Regions from separate parts of the Nocardia sp. NPDC055053 genome, predicted to be linked through region 3. Evidence: riboswitches for the same ligand, from Rfam matches in the RefSeq annotation. Region 3 holds a riboswitch; each other region holds the start of a gene.
The links. Region 3 has a riboswitch for S-adenosylmethionine ahead of ACWF82_RS29870 (ABC transporter substrate-binding protein). Riboswitches for the same ligand answer to the same signal wherever they lie in the genome.

Region 1 (2,193 bases), on a different contig from region 3:
GGCGGCCAGCGCGTCACAGGCGGCGGCGATGGCGGCTGCGCCGAGCACATTCGGCGAGCCCGCCTCGTGCCGCTGCGGCGCCGCGGCCCACTCGACCTGTTCCACACCGACTTCGCGCACCGCGCCACCACCGGCCAGGTACGGCGCGCCCGCGTCGAGCCAGTCCCGCTTGCCGACCAGCACACCGGCGCCGAACGGCGCGTACAGCTTGTGCCCGGAGAAGGCGAGATAGTCGATCCCGTTCTCGCGCAAGGAGATCCGGCGATGCGGGGCCAGCTGCGCCGCGTCGACGAGAATCCGCGCGCCACACAGGTGGGCGATGGTGGCCAGCCGCTCCAGCGGCAGCACCTCACCGGTCACATTGGAAGCCCCGGTCACCGCGAGCAACGCGGCGGGCTTGCTGCACAATTCGGCGACGACCCGCCGGATCGTCTCCTCGACGGTGTCGGCGGCCTGCACGACGCGACGCCCGTGCGCAGTCCACGGCAGGAAGTTCGCGTGATGCTCGATATCGAGCACGACGGTCTCGCCGGGCACGCAGCCTGCCAGCAGGTTCAGCGAATCGGTGGTGTTGCGGGTGAACACGACGACCTGGTCGTCACAGGCGTCGACGAACCGGGCGACCGCGCCACGGGAGGCCTCGTAGCACTCGGTGGAGATCCGCGAAGCGTAGCCGGCGCCGCGGTGCACGCTGGCGTAGTACGGCAGCAGCCGCGAAATCCGGTCGGTGACCTGCCGCAACGCGGGCGCGCTCGCCGCGTAGTCGAAGTTGGCGTAGGTGCTTGTCCCGCCTTGCACGAGCGGAACCTGCAGGTCGGCGCCGGACACGGCGGCCAGGGCACAGGTGGGGTCGATTACTGCGGTCATGACGAAATCCCGTCGGCTCAGGGACTCGTTCCCGAAAAGGGTGCTGCGAGTCCGCGCTTGCCGCGCCCACTGCGGACGGCGGCCTGGTCGTCACCCGGAGCACCCCACCGCGGAGGAGGGTTGCCGACCAGCTAGCCGGGGCTTGTCGCTGGTACTCGTGACCTGTTGACGAGAGTGACAGACGATCCCGCGACCTGTCAACCACCCGAATCGCCACGCCCGAACCGAAGCGGCCGGGCGTCGCGAAGATCGGCGCGACAGCCCCACGCCGGAACATCACGCGCGCCGACGACGTAATACCAACGCCCGCAACATGACCGGCCACCCTGAGCACAGGCATTGATTGCCGTCAGGTTGCCCACTACGCAATCACAGCCCAATGATCTGCCCAATCCATGATGGATGACCCAAATGATTGAGTCTCCCCACTATTTGTTAGAGTGGCCGTCATGTCCACGAACACGAACTCCGTCCGCGGCCTGCCGCGCTACCCGGTGTACGCGCTCGGACGGCTCACCAAGGCACTGCACGCCGAGATCGACGTGCCGCTGCGCGATCACTGGGTGCTCACCTTCATCGCGGAGAACGCCGACCTGACACAGAAGAAGGTCGGCGACGCGCTCGGTATCGACCGCAGCGAAGTCGTCCGGCTGGTCGACGCGCTCGAACGCGCAGGCCTGGTAGAGCGCACCCGCGACGGCAAGGACCGCCGCAAGTACCGGCTGCGGATCACCGATGCCGGGCGCAAGCAGTGCAAGCGCACCGACCGCCTCATCGCCGATGCCACCGCGCGGGTGCTCGAGCGGCTCGACGCCGACGAACAGCGCGCACTGCACCGGCTGACGCTCACCGCGCTCGGCGAAATCCCGGAATCGCCGTCGTGATCCGCGCCGCGGCACGCCTCACGGTGCCGTAGCGCCACACCTTCTCCGAGTACCGTTGGCACCTGGTGACCATCCCGTTTGCCCTCCGGTAACCCGACCGTGAAACAACAGACGACACCGATGGGGGTCAACCGATGAGAGGTGGACTGAGCGCCATGCTCGAGCCACGCACTGAGGACCCGGCCGGCCGGTTGCGTGACCCACTGTTGCGCGCCGACCTGGCCGCGCCGCCACGCACCCTGGTGGACATCCTGACCAGCACCGCCCTGGCTCATCCCGGCGCACCCGCCATCGACGACGGCACCGTCGTGCTCAGCTATATGGAACTGATCGCCGCGATCGAGGCCAGGATGGCCGAGCTCACCGCGGCGGGCGTGCGACCGGGCGACCGGGTCGGCGTGCGGATGCCCTCGGGCAGCGCGGCGCTGTACGTGACGATCCT
Region 2 (2,193 bases), on a different contig from region 3:
CTCCGCGTCCAGCGGCCACGAGCGCGGCACGTCCGGGTGTCCGTCGTACCAGGACACGAAGTCGGCGGCACCGTAGGAGCCGTCGAGGTCGATGCCAGGGATCGGCAGGGCCCGGTCGGCGTTGGCGCCGGTGGAGAAGATCACCGCGTCGTAGAACTGGCGCAGATCATCCAGGGTGATGTCGGTGCCGTAGTCGATGTTGCCGAGCAGCCGCACCTGGTCCTTGTCGAGGACCTTGTGCAGGGCGGTGATGATGCCCTTGATGCGCGGGTGGTCGGGCGCGACGCCGTAGCGGATCAGGCCGAAGGGCGCGGGCATGCGCTCGTAGAGGTCGATGCTCACGTCGGCATCGGACTTCATCAAGGCGTCGGCGGCGTAGATACCGGCCGGTCCTGCGCCCACGATCGCAATGCGGAGCGGGCGGGTCGCTGCACTCTGTTCGGTCATTTTCTACGCGCACCCTTTGGTCGAGAACTGTTGACGGCGTCAATTTAGCTTAGGCTAAGTTGGCGATCCGGCGGCTGGCAGCTGCCTTCGACGTCGGCAGCAGGCCGCATTCGAAGGCGATTCTATCTGCGGCGTTGTGGCCACCCGGCGCGCGGTGCGGTTGCCCGCGCCCGGTCTGTCAGGATTACAGCATGAACGAGGAACAATCAGGCTCGGAAGACCAGCCCATCGTGGTGGATCAGACCGACAAGCGTTCCGTCGTCCCGTTCGTAGCGGCCGCGGTGATCGCGGTGGTCGTGCTCATCGGCATCGTGCTCGGTGGGCTGCTCTCACCCGCTGAGAAAAATGTCACAGAGGCCGACCGGCTCACGGCCGCCGTCTCCAACTATATCGACGCGCGCTCGCGCAGTGAGCTGCGTCCGCCGCCCGGTGTCGCGTGCCCCGGCTTCGACGAGGAGAAATCCGGCCTCTCCGAACGGCTCGGCGGCCCGAAATCGGCCGTGACGATCGACAAGAAGGGTTTCGACAAGGCGACCGTCAACGGCGACCGCGCCAAGATCGACGCCACCGTGCAGATCGGCGACACGTCGTCCACCAGCACCTGGAACCTGACCCGGGTCGACGGCGCCTGGCTGGTCTGCACACCATGAACCGTTTGACACGGTGACCTGTGCCGGGGCAATCTCAGTTCGCAAGGTCATGAGTACCAGTACCAAGCCCCGGCTCGCTGGTCGGCAACCCTCCTCCGCGGTGGGGTGCTCCGGGTGACGACCTGGCCGTGCGCCGGACAACCGCCACGGCAAGAGCGGATTCACGCAGGAGGTTTCGACATGACTTACGCCGGCGACATCACCCCTGAGAAGGCGTGGGAGATCCTGACCGAGCATCCGGGCGCGGTGCTGGTCGACGTGCGCACCGAAGGTGAGTGGGCACACATCGGCATCCCCGACACCAGCTCCATCGAGCGCCCGGCCCACTTCATCGAGTGGGTCGACGGCACCGGAACCCGCAACCCGAACTTCGGCGCCGAGCTAGAGCAGGCGCTGGCCGGGCGGCCGGACGACGCGCCCGTGGTGTTCCTGTGTCGCTCCGGTCAGCGCTCCATCGGCGCCGCGACCGTGGCGACCGCGGCGGGCATCGCCCCGTCCTACAACGTGCTCGACGGTTTCGAGGGCGGCCCCGACGCGTTCGGGCAGCGCGGCAGCACCGGCTGGCGCGCGGTCGGCCTGCCGTGGCGTCAGGCATAAGGAGAAACGCATGATCACCGGTGGTTCGTTCGACAAGCCACTGCCCGAGGGCGTCGGCCCGGCCACCCTCGGTGTCCGCGGCGGCCTGCGCCGCTCCGGCTTCGAGGAGACCTCCGAGGCGCTGTACCTGACCTCGGGATTCGTCTACGAGAGCGCCGAGGCCGCCGAGGCCTCGTTCACCGGCGAGGTCGAGCACTTCGTCTACTCCCGCTACGGCAACCCGACCGTGGCGATGTTCGAGGAGCGCATCCGGCTGCTCGACGGCGCCGAGGCCGCGTTCGCGACCGCCTCCGGCATGTCCGCGGTGTTCACCGCGCTCGGCGCGCTGCTGAAGGCGGGCGATCGCCTCGTCGCCGCGCGCAGCCTGTTCGGCTCGTGCTTCGTGGTGTGCAACGAGATCCTGCCGCGCTGGGGTGTCGAGACCGTCTTCGTCGACGGTGACGACCTCGAGCAGTGGGAGCAGGCGCTCTCGGTGCCCACCCAGGCCGTGTTCTTCGAG
Region 3 (2,193 bases):
GTCGAACATCAGCGATTGCCGGTCGGGACGAACTTTCCGCCCGTCAGCACCAGTTCACGCGGGGTCACGCCCTTCGGGCGCCGGGTCTCCTGATCGAAAGCGAAAGTGCCGAGCCCGATTCCGGTGAACCGGGTTTCGGTCTTCAAGCCATCGAGGACGCCTTCGCGAGTGGCCCCGCCCTTCTTGGCCGCCTGCACCACCACATTCAGGGCGTCGTAGGCGTAGACGTTGAAGTCGCCCGGGTCGGTGTTGAACTTCGCGCGGAACTTGGTGACGAAGTCCTGCACCTTCGGGTCGGGATCGGCCGGGCTGAAGATGCCGTTGACGATGTCGCCCTCGGCCGCCGCGCCCGCCAGCGAGATGAACTGCGGGGTGTTCTGGCCACCGAAGAACTGACCGGTGAAGCCGACGTCACGCAGCTGCTTGACCACCAGCGCGCCGTCGGGACCGTACCCGAGGTGCACGAACGCCTCCGGGTTCGCCTCGCGGCCCTTGATCAGGATCGGCTTCACATCGGTGGAGTCGGGCAGGATCGGCGAGGAGTAGGCGATCTCGACGCCCTTCTGCTCGGCGAACTTCTCGAAGAACTGGAATGCCTGCTTGCCCCAGTCGGTTTCGAGATAGACCACCGACACCTTCTTGGCCTTCTTGCTCACCCACTCGGCATTGCGCTCCTGGAACACATCGAGGGTGATGGACGGGCTCCACGAGTAGGCACCCGCCTTGGTGAAGTCCACCGCGGAGTTGGTGAAGCCGTACTGGACGAGCTTGCCGCGGTTGTAGATCGGCGACGCGGCGATCGAGGCGGGCGAGGAGAAGTCACCGAGCTCGGCGATGATCGAGGAGTCGTCGACGAACTTGGTGGCGATCGGCACGGTCTGCTTGGGATCGGATTGCGAGTCCTCCCACTTCAATTCGACCTTGCGGCCATTGATGCCGCCCGCGGCGTTGATCTCGTCGAGGGCGAGGTCGAAGCCCTGCTGCCACAGCCGGCCGTACTCGGCGGACGGACCGGTGCGCGGACCGGAAACGCCGAAATACACAGTTCCGTTCGCGGATTCACCGCCCGCGTCGCTGCAACCGACCACCGCGGCCGCCACACTCACCGCGGCCAGCGCGCCCGCCACAATCTTGAAACGACGGCGCGAGCCGATCGAGAACTTGCTCATTGATGATTTTCCTTCGAATCCGGACGCCACGGAAACCCGGGCATTCAGCGCTTGCGCTCTCCTTTCGAGAACGCCTGGTCGTCACCCGGGGCACCCCACCGCCAAGCGAGGGTTGCCGATCAGCGAGCCGGGGCTCGAAACTGCTGATACTCGTGACCGTGGGTCGAAATGTAGCAGCAGGTCAGCGACGGATCCGACGCGTGCGATCGCATTCGATGATGTTCCGGGACAGCCGGATACGGCTCTAGCTGCGGTGATCGGTGGCGCGGCTGGTTGCGATCAGCTCGAGACAAATGACCGGGCAGGCACGGCGAGGATCAGCGCAGCGTGCGACAAATCATTGTCGAGGGTCGGCGGCCTCGGTACTGCTATTCCCCATGACCACTCTGCTACACATCAATGCCTCCGCACGCGGCGAATTCAGCCAATCTCGCGCCATCGCACAGACTTTCATCGAAACGCTCGCCGCGAAGGATTCCAGCTTGCAGGTCGACACGCTCGATCTGTTCGACGCGGGTCTGCCCGAATTCGGCACCGACGCGGCCGCGGCCAAACTGGCCGTGTTCACCGGGTCGGAGCAGACGCCCGAACAGGTCGCCGCCTGGGAGCAGGCGCGCGCGGTGTTCGACCGGTTCGCCGCCGCCGATCTCTATGTCGTCAACATCCCGATCTGGAACCACGGGGTGCCCTACATCCTCAAGCAGTACGTCGACATCGTCACCCAGCCCGGGTGGGCGTTCGGCTTCGATCCCGAGGTCGGTTACAGCGGTCTGCTCGACGGCAAGCGCGCCGTCACCGTCTACACCAGCGGCGTGCACCAGCCGGGCGTGCCGATCCAGTTCGGCAGCGACTTCGCCACCCCGTTCGTGCAGGACTGGCTCCGGTTCATCGGCGTCAAGGACGTCGCCGAGATCCGCTTCGCCCCGACCGTGCTCACCGAGGACCCGCAGGTCGGCTTCGCCGCGGCACAGGAACGTGCGCGTGAGCTCGCCGGCGACTACTGAGACCTGGGCGCCGACCGGGC
Region 4 (2,193 bases), on a different contig from region 3:
AGTTCATCTTGGCGGTCCACTCCGGCAGCGACACCAGGTCCAGTGTCAGGTCGACGCCCACCTGGCGAAGCTGCTGCTGCACCAGCTCCAGGATCGCCTGGTTGCCCGCGAACACCTGGCTGAACGTCACCGAGAAGCTCAGTCGCTCACCGTTCTTCGTCCGGATGCCGTCGGCGCCGGGAACCCAGCCTGCCTGGTCGAGGATCGACTTCGCCTTGGCCGGGTCGTTGGGCAGCTGTGCCGAGAGATCCGCGTAGGCGGGTGTCGCCGAGGCCAGGGTCGAGGTCGCGACCTTGAACTGCGGGCCGAGCACGGTGTCGACGAGCTGCTTGCGGTCCAGCGCGGGCAGCAGCGCCTGGCGCACCGCGGGGTCGCGCAGCGGACCACGAGTCACGTTGGGGTGCAGGCCGAACGGCGTGCCGGGGTTGGACGTGGACAGCACCTGGCCGCCGACCGCCTCGATCTGCGGCGCGTCCTGGGGCAGCGCGTCACTGATCGCGTCGAGCTGGCCGGAGACGAGACTGCCGGTGCGCACCCCGGATTCGGGGACGACGGTGAATTCGATCCGGTCCAGGTACGCCTCGCCCTCATGTCCGAATACCGCCGAGCCCCAGCGATATCCGGCCCGCTTCGCCAGCGTCACCGAGACGTCCTGCTTGTAGCCGGCGTAGGTGAACGGCCCGCTGCCGATATTGTCGCCCGCGCACCTGGCCTCGGCCGGTTTGCCATTGGTCGCCTTGGCCAGGATGCCGAGCTGCGGCGTAGACGAGGCCTGCAGGAACTGGGCGTTGGGCTGGCTGAATTCCACTCGGGCGGTGAGCTTGTCGACCGCGGTCGTACCGACGTAGTTGGTGAGGTAACTCGAGCCGAGCGGCGCCTTCGCGCCACCGAGCTTCACGACCGCGTCGAAGGTGTCGCGCACCGAGTCCGCGGTGAGCGGGGTGCCGTCGCTGAAGGTGACGCCGTCGGCGAGCGTGAACGTGAACACCTTCGCGTCGGAGCTGACCTCCCAGCTCGTGGCCAGCCACGGCGTGATCGCGCCGGTCTTCGGGTCCTGGTCGGTGAGCGAGTCGACGATCTGACGAGCGACGTAGATGGACTGGTTCGAGCCCGCCTGCGCCGGATCTGAGCACGACGGCGCCTGTGACAGGCCGTACCGCAGCGTGCCGCCCGGCTGCGGCGGACCGGCCTGCCCACCCGAGCCTGCGCTGTCGCTACCGCACGCGACCACGGAGGTGGCGACGGCGAGGACGCCGGCGACGGCGGCGAGACGATGACGGGGACCGATCACGGGGTGCACTTTCTTCCTCCATCGAACCCGGCGGAAGCACCCACACCCGGGAGCGGGCGGGTTGCTGCGACGTCATCGAGCCAGGTCTCTCGGTCGCTCTGGATGGGTACGACCGGCCGCAGGGGCCGGTACCGAATCAGCATGTGGCACTGCCGGGATCCTTCACAACGGTAAGGATCAGCGTGAGCGCAGAGCTTGGAACCAGCGGCGTACTCGGGCACACTGTGCGACGCGCCGACGGCTCGGTGTCATCTCACCTGCGCGGATTGCGTCCGGTACGGGAGTAGCGTCGGATTTCTTCGCGTCCATGAGGAGTACGCCGTGACCGAGCCGCGTCGTTTCACCACACCGACCACGCTGGCGGCCTGTGCCGCCGCGCTGCTACTGGCCGCGCCCACCGCGGCGGCGGCGCCCGAGGTAACCAGGGATGCGCCGGCGGCGCAGGCGGCAGGTCCCGGCGACCTGCTCGGCGCGTATCAGACCGTCGTCGACACCCTCGAAGCGCTCGGCGTCCAGCCGTTCCTGTATCCGACGGTCGCCGCGAACTGCGCCGGTGACGACCTCGGCCTCGTTCCCGCCGTCGCGGGTGCGGTCCCCGGCCCGTGGCCGTCGAACACCGTCCAGATCCCCGGCCTCGACCTCACCGCCGTGAAATCCGGCCAGACGATGTTCACCTTCCTGCCCTACGGCCTGTCGCCGGACACCGCCACCACCAAGACCTCCGGCATGCAGGTGGCCTGGCTCAACATCAGCACCGGCCGCGGCGGCCTGGCCTCGATGGGCTCGATCACCGACATCGTCCGCGCGACGGTCCCGCCCGAGGTACCCGTCGAACTGCGCCCCCTCGCCGAAACCGCCATCCGCGACTTCCTGTTCACCGCCATCCCTGTCGGCGGCGTGCG

Region 1: it holds a riboswitch for S-adenosylmethionine, as region 3 does, so the genes downstream of both, ACWF82_RS30180 (aminotransferase class V-fold PLP-dependent enzyme) here and ACWF82_RS29870 (ABC transporter substrate-binding protein) in region 3, are expected to answer to the same signal.
Region 2: it holds a riboswitch for S-adenosylmethionine, as region 3 does, so the genes downstream of both, ACWF82_RS24890 (rhodanese-like domain-containing protein) here and ACWF82_RS29870 (ABC transporter substrate-binding protein) in region 3, are expected to answer to the same signal.
Region 4: it holds a riboswitch for S-adenosylmethionine, as region 3 does, so the genes downstream of both, ACWF82_RS26195 (ABC transporter substrate-binding protein) here and ACWF82_RS29870 (ABC transporter substrate-binding protein) in region 3, are expected to answer to the same signal.

Annotation. Positions count from the first base shown of each region.
Region 1 is NZ_JBSGVD010000043.1:40,600-42,792, reverse strand. Features, by position in the region: gene ACWF82_RS30180 (aminotransferase class V-fold PLP-dependent enzyme) at 1-867, opposite strand, end outside; SAM riboswitch class IV at 916-1,030, opposite strand; gene ACWF82_RS30175 (MarR family winged helix-turn-helix transcriptional regulator) at 1,317-1,751, shown strand; gene ACWF82_RS30170 (Pls/PosA family non-ribosomal peptide synthetase) at 1,907-2,193, shown strand, end outside.
Region 2 is NZ_JBSGVD010000028.1:2,075-4,267, forward strand. Features, by position in the region: gene ACWF82_RS24880 (FAD-dependent oxidoreductase) at 1-447, opposite strand, end outside; gene ACWF82_RS24885 (Rv0361 family membrane protein) at 639-1,097, shown strand; SAM riboswitch class IV at 1,143-1,259, shown strand; gene ACWF82_RS24890 (rhodanese-like domain-containing protein) at 1,278-1,694, shown strand; gene ACWF82_RS24895 (O-succinylhomoserine sulfhydrylase) at 1,705-2,193, shown strand, end outside.
Region 3 is NZ_JBSGVD010000042.1:24,140-26,332, forward strand. Features, by position in the region: gene ACWF82_RS29865 (ABC transporter permease) at 1-9, opposite strand, end outside; gene ACWF82_RS29870 (ABC transporter substrate-binding protein) at 9-1,169, opposite strand; SAM riboswitch class IV at 1,212-1,327, opposite strand; gene ACWF82_RS29875 (FMN-dependent NADH-azoreductase) at 1,547-2,173, shown strand; gene ACWF82_RS29880 (MFS transporter) at 2,151-2,193, shown strand, end outside.
Region 4 is NZ_JBSGVD010000031.1:6,580-8,772, reverse strand. Features, by position in the region: gene ACWF82_RS26195 (ABC transporter substrate-binding protein) at 1-1,291, opposite strand, end outside; SAM riboswitch class I at 1,307-1,400, opposite strand; gene ACWF82_RS26190 (hypothetical protein) at 1,613-2,193, shown strand, end outside.